Regions from separate parts of the Sphingobium wenxiniae genome, predicted to be linked through region 2. Evidence: riboswitches for the same ligand, from Rfam matches in the RefSeq annotation. Region 2 holds a riboswitch; each other region holds the start of a gene.
The links. A riboswitch is a leader RNA that binds a small molecule or an ion and turns the genes downstream of it on or off. The one in region 2 is predicted to bind cobalamin.
Positions count from the first base shown of each region.

Region 1: linked by a shared signal. The riboswitch ahead of cobW (cobalamin biosynthesis protein CobW) and the one ahead of ATN00_RS13260 (adenosylcobinamide-GDP ribazoletransferase) in region 2 are both predicted to bind cobalamin.
Region 3: linked by a shared signal. The riboswitch ahead of ATN00_RS04675 (TonB-dependent receptor) and the one ahead of ATN00_RS13260 (adenosylcobinamide-GDP ribazoletransferase) in region 2 are both predicted to bind cobalamin.
Region 4: linked by a shared signal. The riboswitch ahead of ATN00_RS02400 (TonB-dependent receptor plug domain-containing protein) and the one ahead of ATN00_RS13260 (adenosylcobinamide-GDP ribazoletransferase) in region 2 are both predicted to bind cobalamin.

Region 1 covers NZ_CP013264.1:922,122-926,136, reverse strand. The annotation lists gene cobN (cobaltochelatase subunit CobN) at 1-1,389, opposite strand, end outside; gene cobW (cobalamin biosynthesis protein CobW) at 1,399-2,451, opposite strand; cobalamin riboswitch at 2,635-2,860, opposite strand; gene ATN00_RS04685 (HoxN/HupN/NixA family nickel/cobalt transporter) at 3,401-4,015, opposite strand, start outside.
Region 2 covers NZ_CP013264.1:2,685,382-2,689,396, reverse strand. The annotation lists gene ATN00_RS13270 (arylsulfatase) at 1-598, shown strand, start outside; gene ATN00_RS13265 (formylglycine-generating enzyme family protein) at 595-1,542, shown strand; cobalamin riboswitch at 1,598-1,784, shown strand; gene ATN00_RS13260 (adenosylcobinamide-GDP ribazoletransferase) at 2,007-2,735, shown strand; gene cobD (threonine-phosphate decarboxylase CobD) at 2,732-3,715, shown strand; gene cbiB (adenosylcobinamide-phosphate synthase CbiB) at 3,708-4,015, shown strand, end outside.
Region 3 covers NZ_CP013264.1:916,202-920,216, reverse strand. The annotation lists gene ATN00_RS04680 (peptidase) at 1-143, opposite strand, end outside; gene ATN00_RS04675 (TonB-dependent receptor) at 89-2,230, opposite strand; cobalamin riboswitch at 2,404-2,639, opposite strand; gene ATN00_RS04670 (hypothetical protein) at 2,668-2,847, opposite strand; gene ATN00_RS04665 (PepSY-associated TM helix domain-containing protein) at 3,165-4,015, shown strand, end outside.
Region 4 covers NZ_CP013264.1:458,500-462,514, forward strand. The annotation lists gene cobW (cobalamin biosynthesis protein CobW) at 1-320, opposite strand, end outside; gene ATN00_RS02400 (TonB-dependent receptor plug domain-containing protein) at 531-2,516, opposite strand; cobalamin riboswitch at 2,696-2,943, opposite strand; gene ATN00_RS22740 (histidine phosphatase family protein) at 3,028-3,537, opposite strand; gene ATN00_RS02405 (CbtB domain-containing protein) at 3,793-4,015, shown strand, end outside.

The sequences.
Region 1 (4,015 bases), 1.8 Mb from region 2:
ATCGCCCCAGGCAGCGGCAAGATCGGCGCGCAGCCCCTCGGGCAAGGCAGCCAGCGCCCTACGATAGTCGGCTAGAGGCCAGCGCAAGTGCTCGCACTGGAGCGCTGTCGGCAAATCCGCGCGGGGAAGCACCTGGTATCCCGCCTGCGCAAGGTCGGCCAGGATCGCCTCGGTGGAGGCAAAAGTGTCCAGCCCCACGGCATGGGCCATCTGGTAGGCCTTGCCGGGATATGTGGAGAGGGCAAGCGCCACGCGCCGATCGCCAAGAGGCTTTCGGGCCAGCGCGGTCCAGCCGGCCACGCGGGCGACGATCGCCTCGATCCGCTGCGGATCGGCGCGATGGAGGCTGCGGGAAAATTCCAGCGCGGGATCGCGCGTCCCCGCTTCCTTGAAACTGGCGACACCGGCAAAGACGCGGCCATCCAGTTCGGGCAACACGACATGCATCGCGAGATCGGCGGGCGACAGCCCACGCGCTGCGCCTGCCCAGGCGGCGCGGCCCGATGTGGCGAGCGCCAGTTGGAACACGGGCACGCCCGCGCCGTCGAGCGGCGTGTCGATCCCATCGCCGCGGGCAGAGAAGGCGGTGGCGTTGATGATGGCGACCGGAGCAAGGGCACGGACCCAATGATCGACCTGGCCGCGCACCAGAGGCGCCTTCAGCGACGGGACGAAAATCGACAATGTGTCGAACCCCCGCTGCTCGAACGCGGCGTGAAGGGCGGCGAAGGGGTCCAGATCGTGGGCCGCCAGGTAGGAGCGATAGAATACCAGCAATACGAGGGGCCGGCCCGAATCGCGCGCGAAGGCTTCCGGGCAGACGACGCCATGTTCGGGATGCCAGCCGCCCGCTTCCGGCAATGCTTCGCTGGCCGACGCGGGCAAATCGACCAGCCGCGCGGCCCGCGCCAGTTCGACCAGCGCCGCCCGTGCCGCTCGCTCGCCGCCGGTATCGCACAGCCGCGCAAGCTCTCGCAGGACAGGCACGGGCAAGGTCGATACCGCATCCAGGCGTTCGTCGGGCCGACCGTCTCCAGGCAGGACGGCCAGCGCGATCCGATGCTCGCGGGCCAACGCCTCGACCTGCTGCAGTCCGTAGCTCCAATAAGGCATGCCGCCGATCAGCCGGATCAGGATCGCCTTGGCGCCGGACAGCGTGCGCTCGACATAAGTATCGACCGACAAGGGATGCATGAGCGCCGACAGATTGGCGAGCCTGAGCGAGGGTACATCTTCATTGACTGCGCGCGCGCCGTGCCATGCGGCCGCGAATGCTCCCAGGTCGCTGTCCGAAAAGGACAGCACCACCAGATCCGCAGGCTGCTGCCCCAGATCCTGCGGGACGGCAGTTTCCTCCATCCCATGGGTTTCGCGGAAGATGACGTGCATCGGCGGCGTTCAGCCTTCCAGCACCGCGCGCAGGACGCCATGATCAATAGCGTCATGCTCGGCGATGGCGACCAGCGTGGTGCGACGCGGCTCGTCCGGCCGCCACGGGCGATCGTAGTGATGACGCACCCGCGCACCCACGGCCTGCACCAGCAGGCGCATCGGCTTGCCGGTCACGGCGGCATAGCCCTTCACCCGCAGGATCCGGTGATCGCGCGCCAGCGTTTCGATCCGGTCCACGAGGTCGGCCGGATCGGCGATCTCACTGAGCGCGATCACCGTGCTGTTGAAATCCTCGTGCTCATGCTCGTCTTCGCCGTCGTGGTGCGAGGGGCGCGCGGCGATATCGTCCTCGGCGGCGGCTCCGAGGCCCAGGATCACACGCGGATCGACCACGCCTTCGGTGAGTTCGATCACCGGCACCGGACGCGGCGCTTCTCGTAGGATTACGGCGCGCGCGGCAGCCACGCCTTCGGGTCCGGCCAGATCGACCTTGGTGAGCAAAACCATGTCGGCGCAGGCCAGTTGATCCTCGAACACCTCCGACAGCGGTGTCTCATGATCGACGCTCGGATCGGCGGCGCGCTGCGCATCCAGCGCGGCTACGTCGGGTGCAAACCGACCGGCAGCGACAGCCTCGGCATCGGCCAGGGCCAGCACGCCATCGACGGTGATCCGGCTGCGGATCGCCGGCCAGTCGAACGCCTTGAGCAGCGGCTTGGGGAGCGCCAGGCCCGATGTCTCGATCAGGATGTGATCCGGGCGCGGATCGAGCGCGAGCAGCTTTTCGACAGTGGGAATGAAATCGTCCGCCACGGTGCAGCAGATGCAGCCATTGGCCAGTTCGATGATGTTTTCAGCCGGGCAATCGGGAATGGCGCAGGCTTGGAGAATGTCGCCATCCACGCCCAGCGTGCCGAATTCGTTGACCACCACCGCCAACCTGCGGCGGCCCGCATTGCGGATCAAGTGGCTGATGAGCGTGGTTTTCCCCGCGCCCAGAAAGCCGGTAACGATGGTGACCGGCACCTTGGAAACATCGGACTTGGACAGGTCGGACACAGTCAACTTCCCCGCGCGCCGGAGCGAGAAAAGCGGGGGCTTGCCGGACATATCCGGTCGGAGCGCGACGACGGGCGGGCGCGACAAGGCGCCCGTGACCACGCAACCCGTGCAGCCCCAGCCGCACAGCTTCGTCGCTCAGACGGAGAGTTACCGTGCCGTGACCATCCCCTGGATCAGGCAAGAGCGACCGGTGCGCCGGCAGGTCTCCTGGCTCGCGGGTCACAGCTTGATGCACGCCTTCCCAGACTGCGTGCATACGCTGTCCAGTGGCCGCTCCTGCATTCAGGAGCATGTGCATCGCGCTATCCGCTTACAGTTGCAGGGACAGCCGCGGATTTGGAAGCAAGCTTCCTCACCGCATTCCCGATTAAGTCCCTTTCGGGACACCGGCGCGATCATCGAAGGGCGGAATCAACCGACCCTTCGCCGCCCGCCCTAACCGAAAATGGGAGCCAAGCCAATTGATGTCGTTGCTGTATCTTCTTCGCGCCACCGACGTATCTCTGCCGGGTGGGCTGCCAGATGCTCGATCGCATCGCATGGATAAGTCCAGAGCGAGATCTCGGTTGTGCCTTTTCTGATCCTGGAGACCCCCGATCGCGGCAAGCGTCCGTCTTTGGCCCACCGTATCCGCTCGCGGGATGTGATGCCGAGAATATTCTCCACTTGCCGTTGGCTGATGGGCTTGTGCGCTATCCGGAAAAGGCGTTCGCGTATGTCGTCGGCGAGAGCTTCAGCAACCTTTCGTGAAGCCGGATCAAAAACGCAGCTCAGGCTCGACTTTAAGAAAGCTCCGGCAGAGCGCTTCATCAACATCCGGATCGCTGCATCGCGTTCACCGTAGTGTACGCGAAGTCCCAGCGGCATGTGGACATCGAGATCGATTGAGACAGTGCAAGCCTGCTTGTCATACCGAAGCATGATGCATCGATTCACACGGGCACGGTCAGGCAACGACCGCAACCTCGATCTCGTCGAAGCGCTTCCAGCGATAGATCGCGAAGCTTGCAAGCCAGCAGAGCACGAACAGGCCGATGATGGCGAAGCCGAGGCTGTTGAAGTTCTCTCCCAATTTCGCGGCAAGGTTCCATGGCCACCCCGTCAATCCGAGTTTGTCGCCGATCAGGGCGAGCGTCTCGATTCCGCCGATAACGATTGCCACGATGGCCGAGATCAGGGTGATGGTGATGTTGTAGTAGAGCTTGCGGATCGGTTTCACGAAGGCCCACTCATAAGCGCCCAGCATCACCACGCCGTCAGCGGTATCGATCAGCGCCATACCGACCGCGAACAGCGCAGGCAGGACCAAGATCGTGCCGATCGACAGGCCGTTGGCGGCCTGGCTGGCCGACATGCCCAGAATGGCGACTTCGGTGGCGGTATCGAATCCGAGCCCGAACAGAAATCCCAGCGGGGCCATGTGCCAGCTTTTGTTGACCAGGCGGAACATCGGCCTGAACAGCCTTGCAAGCAATCCGCGCGACCCCATCAGCAGATCGAGATCGTCTTCGACATAGTCGCCGCCAGTGCGGACATGGGCGAAGGTACGCCAAACGGAGCG
Region 2 (4,015 bases):
GGCGGGGATCGGCAAGCTGGCGGCCGGAGCCGATAACAGCTTCGACAATCGCGGCGCGGCGACCAGCTATGTCGGCTACGGTCCCGGCTGGGCGCAGGCGGGAACAGCGCCCTCCTGGCTGGTGAAAGCCTATGCCGCGGAAGGCGGCACGCGCACGGTTTCGTTCATCAACTACAAGGGGTTCAAGCGCCAGGGCATCGCCAACGCTTTCCTCTCTGTCGCGGATGTGGTGCCCACCTTTCTGAACCTTGCCCATGTTCCCGATCCACAGGGCAGCTTCGCCGGACGGCAGGTGGAGCCGATACGCGGCAAGAGCTGGGTGCCCTATCTGAGCGAAACGGCCGACCGGGTCTATGCGCCGGGCGACAGCATCGGGACCGAACTGTTCGGCTCGCGCGCGCTGCGGCAGGGCGACTGGAAAATCACCGACATCGGCGATGGAGAGTGGCGGCTGTTCAATCTGGCCGAAGATCCCGGTGAAACGCATGACCTGTCGCTGGAACATCCCGACCGCAAACGGCAACTGATCGCGGCCTGGGATGCCTATGCGAAGGATGTCGGCGTTATCCTGCCCGATCAACGGATCTATCAACCATGAGTATCGCGCATAGACTTGGCCCGGCCGCCTTATTGGCGCTGCTGCCCCTTTCGACAGCGGCCATCGACCAGCCAGCCTATGGCACGCAGTGCGCTACCCAGAGCGACGACATGGCGTGGGTGCCAGCGGGCAAGGCGCAGATCGGGGATGACCGGGGCTACCCAGAGGAACGCCCCGCCTATGAAGCGAACGTGCCCGGTTTCTGGATCGACCGGCACGAAGTCACCAACGCCCAATTCGCCCGCTTCGTTCTGGAAACGGGCTATCGAACCGTCGCCGAGGGGTTGGGGGATTCTATTGTCTTCCAACCGCCCGGCCCGGGCGAACGGCCGGTCGCGCCCCAGCAATGGTGGCGGATTGTCAAAGGCGCCGACTGGAGGCATCCCGAAGGACCGGGAAGTGACCTTGCCGGACGGAACGACTATCCGGTGGTGCAGGTCGCCTATGCCGATGCAATCGCCTATGCCCGCTGGGCGGGACGCTCGCTTCCCACCGAAGAGCAGTTCGAACGCGCGGCCAATGGCGGACAGTCAAGCGGATGGGAACAGCCCGGCCCCGAAGCCGCCAATAGCTGGCAGGGCGAATTTCCGGCCTCCAACACCGGCCTCGACGGGCATCGCGGCCTCGCGCCGGTCGGATGCTACCGGGCCAACGGTTTCGGCCTGCGGGATATGATCGGCAATGCATGGGAATGGACGCAAAGCTGGTATCTGCCGAGCCATCAACCCGTGCTGATTGGTGAAGGCGCGCCGGGAAATCCCAGCTTCGACTCCGACCAGCCCGACGCCCGCGTTCGGGTCATAAAGGGCGGTTCCTTTCTGTGTGCGCCCAATTATTGCGCCCGCTACCGCCCCGCTGCCCGCCACGCGCAGGACGAGCTTTCCGCCGCGTCGCATCTGGGCTTCCGCACGGTCGATCTCAAGCGCGCCGCCCCGGCTGGATAACAAGGGGTCGGTTCTCGAGCGAGAGCCTCGATTGACGCGGGAGCCTAACTTTCCTATTTCGCGCCGCGCGACAGGTTCCCCAAAAGGGATATACGGGAATGAGGTGAGGAACCTCAGCTGCCCCTGCAACTGTGAGCGGATAGCCGCGCGCCACTAGCCATTGGGATCACAGGATTCTGAGAAGGCGGCGCATCCGGCCCTGACCCGCAAGCCAGGAGACCGGCCCGCCGCTGTCGTTCTTCGTGCGGACAGGGTGTGCCGGGCGAACGGGATCACCCCCGCGTAGCGACAGTCCAGACCGCCAGGTGGCGGACATGTCGTGGCCGAAAAGCCCGCCCTGTCCGCCGCAGGGACGTCTTCTGCTGCGGAAGGTTCACGATGAAATCCAGAAGCCCGATCATCATCCCGTCACAACATATGGGGAAACAGGGCCGCTGCCTCCCCCGACTTGCAGGATTGCAGTCTTGAAAAGCCTCATCATCGCGGTGCAATTCCTGACGAGGCTGCCCGCACCCCACATCGCTGTCACGCCGAATGAATTCGCATCGGCCATGCGGTGGTTCCCCGCAGTTGGCCTGCTATTGGGTTCGATCCTCGCGCTGGGCGCTTGGGCAGGCAGCCTGATCGATCCATGGATCGGGGCGCTTTCCGGATTGCTTCTGTGGACCATGGTGACGGGCGGGCTCCATCTGGATGGACTGGCCGACATCGTCGATGCGCGTGGCGCGGCGCATGGAGATCGCGACAGGATGCTGGCGGTCCTGGGCGATCCTCATATCGGCAGTTTCGGCGTCATCGCCATAGGCCTTTTGCTGCTGAGCAAACTGGTGCTGATCCACGCTCTTTTGCAGCAAGCTAGCGTCATTAACTTGATGACACTTATCTGCATTCCCTTCATCGCCCGCATCGGGCCCCTGATCTGGACGACTTGGTTGCCTCCCCTTCACGAGGGCCTGGCATCCCGATTTCGCGGAGCCATTCGCCCGTTCGATATATTCGCATGGTCAAGCGTGGCGCTGTTGGCATCCCTTCGCTTCCCCGTCCTGCTCGCCGGCGCCGTCTTCATCCCGCTCTGGGGTTGCTGGATCAAGCGCCAGATCGGAGGTATTTCCGGCGATGGCCATGGCGCCGGCATCGAATTGATTGAAACCGCGCTTCTGATGACCCTGATCGTGGGATCGAAACTGTCATGAAGAATCGATGGACATGGCATGGCGGCGGCCTGGCCGCGGCGCGAGCGCGGTTCGGCGAAGGTCGCCAGCCATGGATCGATCTGTCGACCGGCATCAATCCCCATGCATGGCCAGTTCCGGACGATATGGAGATCGATTGGCGCCGCCTTCCTTGCGAAGCCAACCTGCGGGAGATGGAAAGAACCGCCGCACTCTATTTCGGCGTGGACCCCAGGCATCTTTGCGCGCTTCCCGGAACCGAAACGGGCCTGCGTATCGTGAGCAGCCTGCTCGGCCCGGAAGCGCAATATCTCGCCCCCACCTACCGCACGCATGAAGAGATGTTTCCAGTATCGTCCGCCGTTTCGTCGGCCTCACCGTCCAATCCCGAAAGCGGCGTCCTCATCCTTGCCAATCCCAACAATCCTGATGGGCGCCACTGGACGCGCGATGCGCTGCTCGCCCTTGCAGACAATCGCGCAGAAGAGGGATGGCTGATCGTCGACGAAGCCTTCGCCGACAGCGATCCGACGCACAGTCTGGCCCCCGACATTGCCGACCATCGTCGATTGCTGATCTTTCGATCCTTCGGCAAATTCTTTGGGCTGGCAGGCCTACGGCTGGGGTTCCTGCTAGGGCCCGAAGCCATCGTCGATCAGATGCGACGAAAGCTTGGTGCGTGGCCCATTTCCGCGGCAGCCATCGCCATTGGCGCGGCCGCTTATGCCGATCATGAGTGGATTGCCGCAACGCGGAATCGCCTGCGCCGCGAAAGGCTGCGGCTGGACGAAATATTGATCGGCTGCGGCTATCGGCCGATGGGCGCATGTCCTCTTTTCACGCTGATCGCGACGGACGATGCGATGGCATTATTTGAGCGCCTTGCACAGCGGGCGATCCTGACGCGGCCCTTCGATCATAATCCGCGCTGGCTCAGGATCGGGCTGCCGGAATCGAACGAGGCGCTGAGCCGCCTGCAAAGGGCGCTTCTCCTTGACTGATCCGGTCGCCATCGCCGCCCTTGCCCTTGATGCGGCGCTCGGTTGGCCACGCGCCCTTTATGTCCGGATCGGTCATCCCATCGGCATCTTCGCCCGGATCATAAGCGCGTGCGAACGCCGATGGAACCGCCCCCAATGGAGCAATGGAGCACGCCGCCTAGCTGGCATCGGGACTTTGGCCATATTGCTGGTCATTGTGATCGGCGGCGGTCTGCTGCTGGAGTATCTCGCATCTCACTGGCTTGGTTCTTACGGCTGGCTCGCCATTGCACTTCTGGCATGGCCCGCTCTGGCGCAACG
Region 3 (4,015 bases), 1.8 Mb from region 2:
CAGCGGTGCAGGACGAGCAGCGCCCAGAGCAGCCTGCCTCGGCTGCGTGGGCGTGGCGCCGCCACGGGTTTCGTGACGCCGTGCATCGTCAGTACCGGGCGCTGATCGAAAAATCGATCGAGCGTGGCCGGCCGAGCAGCCATTGCTCGTCATTGTAGGTGGTGGTCGCGTAATCCTTGTCGAACAGGTTGTAGACCCGCAGGTTGGCCGCGACATTCTTCGTCACGGCGAACGAAACGCCGCCATCCACTACGGCGTAGCCGGGCACGCGGAACTGGTTGGCGTTGTCGGAATAGGTTTTCCCGACGTAGCGCAGGCCAAGGCGGGTCTGGAACCGCGGGGTGACGTCGTAACGCAACCAGAGATTGGCGGTCGTCTCGGGCACACCCGGCGGGGTCTTGCCATTGTATGACGTGCCGCCACTCAGGAACTCGTCGAAACGCGCGTCGAGGATCGTGCCGTTGGCATCGATCCCGAAGCCCCCCGGAAGGTCCAGCGTCAGCGAAGCCTCCAGTCCTTTCGCCGAACGCTGTCCAACCTGATCCTGCCTTGGTGGAAGGCTGCCCGGAACCGTGGCGAGCAGGTTCTTCTTCACGATCCGGTAGGCCGCGAAGGTCGCCAAGCCGCGGCCGCCGAGGAAGCTGGCCTTGATGCCCGCCTCAATCTGGTCGCCCGTGGTGTTCTTGAACGCGGCCTGCCCGATGGAGAAGGTGATCAGCGAACCGAGCGGATCGACCGCCGTCGCATACTGACCGTAGAGCGATAGTGCAGGGCTCGGTTGGTAAACCGCTCCCACCCGCCAGGTGACGTTGTGCAGCGTCTTGTCGAGTCGCAACGTCTCGGTCGCCACGCCGGCGGTATCGTAGCTGTTGACGTAGCGTTTGACGTTGGCGTGGTCGTAGTTGATCCCGACCGACACCGACAATTGGTCGCTGAGCGTCAGGCGGTCTTCCGCGAAGAAGGAATATTGCCGCGTCCGGCTGCGATGCTGGGGCCGCACACCGAACGTGTTGTAATAGAGACCCGGGTCAAACACGAATGGATCGACCGGATCGGCGAAGCCGGCCGGCGCCGGATCAGAATCGAAATCGTTCGCGTGCCTGAAACTGATTGCGTTGACGTCGAAGCCAACCAGCACCTCGTTCTTCAGGCCACCCCATTCGCTGCGGATCGTGACGTCGGCCTGATTGCCGATCTGCGTCTGATCGTGATCGATGCCGAAGAAGTCGAACCGGTCGATCTTCCCCGTGGCGCCGTTCCAGAAATAGCTTTCGAGATTGCGCCACTTGCGATGCGTGGTCAGACGGTAGGCGGTATTGCGGACGCTGATGGAATCGCTCGGCGTCCATTCCACCCGGATCGTCGTCCGGTTGTCCTTGAAGCGCATCAGCGCGTCGGTGACGTTGTAGTTCCGGCGCTTGTTGCGATCATCGATCCTGCCATTGATCAGCGGTGTGCCGAAATAGAGCATCGGCTCCTGGTCGCTGTAATCGTCGGACAGGGTGATGGTCAGCCTATCGCTGGGGCGCAGCTGTACCGAGCCGGATATGGCCAACCCCTTCGAATTCCCGCGATCGACCCAGCCGTCCGACTGTGTGCGGCTGATGTCGAAACGATAGGCGGTCAGCTCGTTGACCGGCCCACCGACACCGGCGGCGATGCGCCAGCTATTCTGGGAACCGAAACCGGCTTCTGCTTCGAACTCGGTGCGGGTAGTGTTCGGCTTTTTGGAGATGACGTTGACGGCGCCACCGATCGCGCCTTGCCCATAGAGGACCGAAGCAGGCCCGCGCAGCACTTCGATCCGGTCGACAGTCCAGGGGTCGGTCGGAAACGTCACGGTGCCCGCGCCGGGATAGAGGCGAACACCGTCATAGAGCTGCATGACGGAGCCGGGTCCGCTAAAGCCCCGCGCGGCAAGACCGGTGCCCCCGTTGCCCGGATTGGCCACCGAGCTGATGCCCGTCGCGCGCGTGACGGCATCGACGATCGACAGGTCACCGCGTGCGCGGATAACATCGCCCGACAGCGTCTCGACGCTGGCCGGCGTCTCAAGGATGGTCAGGCCCAGACGGCTGCCCGTCTGCGTAGGAGCGTTGGCATCGCCGGTGCGAGTGCCCAGCACGAGGATATCGGACTTGTCGGCTGCCTCCGATGCATCTTCGGCATGAGCAAAGGCAGGCAAAAGGAGCGCGGCGAGCGCGGTGCTGGAAAGGATGGTCTTGATCACGAAATAGTCCTCCGGCGTCTTGCGACATGGCCGGGGCAAACCCGCGTGAACGGGCGGCACGCGCGGCGGCCGGACGCCATGGGCGGCCGACGCACGTCTCCGATGCGGCCCCAGCCGCTTGTTCGTCGCTCAGACGGAGTTCACCGTGCCGCGGCCATCCCCTGGACCAAGGCAAGAGCGACCAGACGCCGGCAGGTCTCCTGGCTCGCGGGTCACAGCTTGATGCACGCCTTCCCAGGCCTCGCATGATTTAGCGTCCGGCCCAGTGGCTGCCCCTTCAAGGAGGAGCGATGTGCATCGCGCTATCCGCTTACAGTTGCAGGGACAGCCGCGGATTTGGAGGAAACCCCTCCGCACCGCATTCCCGATTAAGCCCCTTTCGGGGGGCACCGGCGCGATCAATGAAAGCCGGAATAGTCCAACTCTCGCCGCAGCGCCTAGTCGAAGTGAACGGAAAAGCCAACAACCCATGCCGCGTGTTTGGCGAAGGGCTGGCCCTTCACATGGGGCAAGTGATGATAGTCGCGCTGGAACTTGCCTCGGAGCATCTTGTGCTGCCCGAACGGGGATGAGCCGAATCGGCGGTCACCGCCTCCGCCCAGCACAAGATGCTTCATCGCGCTCGATCCAGAAATCGCGTGAGACATAATCCTGCCAAAAGAACAGCCTTCCCCGCTGCTCCTCGATTATCTGAACCGCCCGTCATCCGCCGGCGAGGCTACATGACGATGACACTCGCATCCAGCCGGACGCCCGTGCGGCTCGCTTAAGCGGGATAGATGTAGCTGGCTGGGCCTTTGCGACCGTGCAACGGCAAGCGCCGCATCATTTTGATAATGATTTGCACAAGCAAGATAGTTTCAGTACTTTACTCGGGCGCTAAGCGGCGAAGGCCCGCAAAGCCACTTCACCCGCAGATCGCATTCACTTCATGATGACGCTTATCGATACATTGCATCGCTGGACTGGAGGTCTCGTTGGCCTGCTGCTGGCGATGCTTGGCCTGTCCGGCGCAATTCTCGTTCACAAGGATGCGTGGGTAGTGCTTCCCCATGCAACCGACGCGCAAATGCAAGGCACTGCGCATCTGGCTGAATTCACGCAGCGGATCATGGATGATCCCACAACCCGGCCCGAATCCATCCTCTTCGCAACCAGGGGTTTCGGGCTGGATCGGCTGACCTACAAGGGCGGCGCGGGCGCCTATCTCGATCAGAACGGCGGACTCGTGACGCGATGGACCAGCCAGTGGGAACGGCCGGAGATCTGGTTGTTCGACTTCCATCACCATCTCTTCGCCGGTGATTGGGGGGAAGTCATCATCGGCGTCGCCGCCATCTGCGGCCTGTTCTTCGTAGTGACTGGCGCGCTTCTATGGTTGCGGACACGCAAGACGTTCTCATTTCGCCTGTGGCCGGCGCGCATGAGCCGGCCGGCAATCATGCGGCATCACCGCGATCTCGGCATCGTGATGGCGCCGCTGCTGGTTCTGTCACTCGTCACCGGAGTGGTACTGGTATTCCGGCCAATGGCTGCGCTGCTCTTCGGGCCTGGCGCTCCCGTGCAAATCGACCGTTCGCTGGCCGAACCACCGCCACGCACGGGAAAGATCGCCGAGCGGTTAAATTGGTCGGCGATGATCGAAATGGGGCGACAGCGCTTTCCGGAAGCCGAGGTTCGCAGCCTCACTCTGCCACGTAGCGGCAACGGTCTCATCACCCTGCGCATGCGAAGCCCGGAAGAATGGCTGCCGAACGGGCGCACGACATTGTGGTTCGCGGCGGA
Region 4 (4,015 bases), 1.9 Mb from region 2:
TTGGGCAATGCGAGACCCGATGTTTCGATGATGATATGTTCGGGCGGGCTGGGCCGGTCGAGCAGCTTTTGCATGGTCGGAAGAAAATCGTCGGCGACGGTGCAGCAGATGCAGCCATTGGCCAGCTCTACAATGTCATCCTCCGGGCAGGCTTCCTCATTGCAGCCGCGCAGCAATTCGCCATCGACCCCGACATCGCCAAACTCATTGACGATCAGCGCCAGCCTGCGGCCCTTCGCATTCTGGAGGAGATGGTGGATGAGCGTGGTCTTGCCCGCGCCCAGAAAACCGGTGATGACCGTGGTGGGTATCTTGCTCAAGCATTCGCTCCTTGTTGGATGGGGGCATGGGTGACGGTGGATTTGCCGCTCGCGTCTCCTCCTGCCGCGCTCGGCCCGGGAATTGCGCCCGGCCTTGCGAACGCCATCCCTGTGACAAAGGTTACCGCAGCGGGAAGTGGCGGGACGCCGCTGCCCCGCAATAAGCGGGACCAGCGATGGAGGAAGAGAAACGAGCGGAGCATTGCAGCGTTAGAAACTCAGGCCGTAACTGACCCGGAGCGTCCGGGGCACGCCGCGCAGGAAATAAAGAAAGCGCCCGCCCGCATCGGCGGGAGCCGATCCCAAACCGCGCGTCGCATATTCTTTGCCGGTGGCGTTTTCCACATTCACGCCGAAGCGATGCCGCCGCGCCGCGCCGTCGACATAAAGATGCGCGCCGATGTCGAGGGTCGCGTAATTGCCATAGTTCTGGCGCGGGAAGCCAAAGGGCGAGGAATAGGCGTCGCCGACCCAGTTCACCGCGACATTGGCGCCGAAGGGCAGGTCTTCCGGCGCATAGGCAATAGCGCCCTTGGCATATTGCCGGGGCGTTCTGTCGCGCTGGGTTGTCGAATCTCCGTCGCGAGCCCGGGTATAGGTATAGCTCGCATTGATATGCCAGGTCTGCGCCAGCGTCGCGTCGATCTGGAACTCGGCGCCGCGCACCTTCACGCGGGTATCGACATTGATGAACGTGCCATTGGGAAAGGCTGGATCACCATAATATGTGTCGATGAGGTTCGTGATCCTGCGCTGGAAATAGGTCGTCTTCCAGTAGAGCGCACCACCCGCCAGCGGAAAAACTCCACCTACGGTCAGATTGATGTTCAGGCTCTGCTCCGGCCTCAGGTTCGGATTGCCGATCTCACAGCACGGGTCGATGCCATAGAGCGACGATGCATCAGGCAGGATGAAGGATGTGCCGCCAATGCCCTCGACATAGAGGGTGTCGCTGATGTCGAAACGGCCGCTGACGTTCCAGATCGTCTTCTTCGCACCGCCGCTTTCATTATAGCGCGCTCCAGCCGCGATCCGGCCTCGGTCACTGATTTCATCGGTGGTACGGACCTGAAGGATGCCGGCATGCACCTGTTCGCTGGTCTTGCCGATCAGCAACACGTCGTCGCGGCCGTTGAAATTCTGGAAATCATAGCCGATCAGATATTCAAGGCCGCGATGCGGATGCAGTTTTACGACCGCGCTGCCGCCATAGTCCTGATAGCCCCAGAAGGTGCCAGCCGGATAAACCACGATCGGCGGCCCGGCTGGAATGGGATTGAGTATCTGGACATAGGCCGTTTTCCAGTCGTGAAAATAGCCCTTGAGGAAGAACTGGATCGTGTCGCTTCCGGTATAATCGAGGCGAGCGCTCGCAATCTCTTCATTGCGGTCGTTGCGGCTTGTGTTGACGCGCGAGGCGCTCAGATTGTCGAGTTTCGCTTCCGTGTGCTGATATTGCAGGTTGAGACGCAGGTCTGGCGTGAAATCGAACTGATATTTGCCGCCTACCGACCACAGGCGATAGCCGCGCTTCCGGTCGGTCGCGCTGGGCTGCATGACGCTGTAGGGGCGATACCCTTCCGCCTGGTTGCGGGAGGCATAGACCACGAACTTGTGATCGCCGATGCTGCCCCGCGCATAGCCGTCGAGATTGACGCCGGAGCGACTGTCGACGCTGCCATTCACCTGTCCGTTGAAGGCATCGGTGAAGCCGCGCGTCACGACATTGATGACGCCAGCCGCCGCCTGCGTGCCGTAGAAGAGGCTCTCGCCACCCTTCAGCACCTCGATGCGCTCGATCATGCTGGCGGGCAGCGTGTCGTTGGGCGAGGTGCTGCCATAAAGCCGGTTGTTCAGGCGGATGCCGTCGGCCGTCCACAGCACGTCCTGCGTGCGCGACCCCTGGAGTGAGATATCGACATAGCTGAACGGCCCGGAACCCGGCATGATATAGAGACCCGGCACCGTCTGCAGCGCGCGCGCAACATCGACATATCCGCCGTCGCGCACCTGCTTGTCCGTAACAGTCTCGATATCGCTGCCATAGCGGGACAGTTGCTGGGGCAGCAGCTCTTCCAGGCTCTTGCCAATAACGACGATGCCGCCCGCATCGTCGCTGGTTTCGGCCTGCGCCAGTGTCGCGGTGAAAGAAAGAACCGCGGCAAAAGCCAGCCGCGATAGGATGATATCATTCAAGACAGTCCCCCGTCGGCGTCCAATCGACGTTGGACAGGGGCGTGCCGTTCACGAACGGTCGGCACGCGCGGCGACCGGACGCCAATGGGCGGCCGACGCACGTCTCCGATGCGGCCCCTGCCGCGCGTTCGTCGCTCAGACGGAGTTCACCGTGCCACGGCCATCCCCTGGGCCAGGGCAAGAGCGACCAGACGCCGGCAGGTCTCCTGGCTCATGGGTCATCGCTTGATGCACGGCCTTCCCAGGCCTCGCATGACTTAGCGTCCGGCCCAGTGGCTGGCGGTTCGAGTCGTTAGCCCGTCCGCACATGTACATCGCACTCGCCACTTACAGTTGCAGGGACAGCCGCGGCATTGGATGGATGTATCCATCCGCACCGCATTCCCTTTTAAGGCCTCTCACAAGGCCACCAGCGCGATCATTGTCCCCGATTCCAGCCGGAGCCTTCCGCAAGGACGCGCAGCCAATATGCCAGATGCAGGCGGATCGCAAGCGCCACGGATACGGACAGTCAAAGGGGACGGAGCGCCTGAAGCCGCCAGCCACGGTTGAACGACAGGGTGACACTGGAAAGCGGCGCGATATCTATTCGCAATAATGCCTGCTGCGGCAGGTCGAGCGCAACGCCGATCGCGACCCTGATGACCATGGGATGGGTGATCGCGAGCACATCTCCGTCGATGCCATCCATCCATACCCCGACCCTCGACAAAAGCACTGCCATCGTTTCGCCGCCCGGCACGCCCGGTGCCGGATCGGCAAGCCAGCGAGCGAAGGCGCCTGGATCACGCGCGTGAATGTCCGCGAAGCTGCGTCCTGCCCAGTCGCCATGATCGATGTCCCGCAGTGCCGGCTCGACCTGCGCGGCCACTCCCAAAAGATCGGCCGTCTGTTGCGCCGCAGCCATCGGACTCGTGACGATAGTTCTGGGGGTTGGGCGGGGCAGGCGCAATCCAGCGGTCGCACGCGATCCTCCTTCATCGACGGCTTCGCCGGGCGCCGGAAAACCGCCTTCGCGCATAGATGGCGTCGCCGCGTGGCAGAGCAGGTTCAGGCGCTTGATCAGTCGATCCTCCCGGGGGACGTTGACGCTGCGCCCGGTTCCATCCTATGTCGTGCGGGCAAGGTCGAGGAAGAAGCCGGTGAGATTCCGGCACGGTCGCGCCACTGTTATCGTCCGTTGCCCATCTCTGTCGAGAGGGGGCGGGTGAAAGTCAGACCTTCCTCGGGCGAACGGACACCGGCGGGACGCGAAAATCCCGAAAGGAGCATCATCATGGCCACCACGACGCTATTTGCCGAAGACATCTTCATCCCCCTGCAGGGCGGCAGCACCATACCACTGCGCGAAATCCTGCCCTGGGCGATATTCGGTACGCTGCTGGCGCTGATCTTCCTCTATTTCGTCAGCACCGAACAAGGCGCCTTTTCGTTGTTCAAGGGCATGTATGTGCACGAATTCGTGCATGACGGTCGGCATCTTTTGGGCTTTCCCTGCC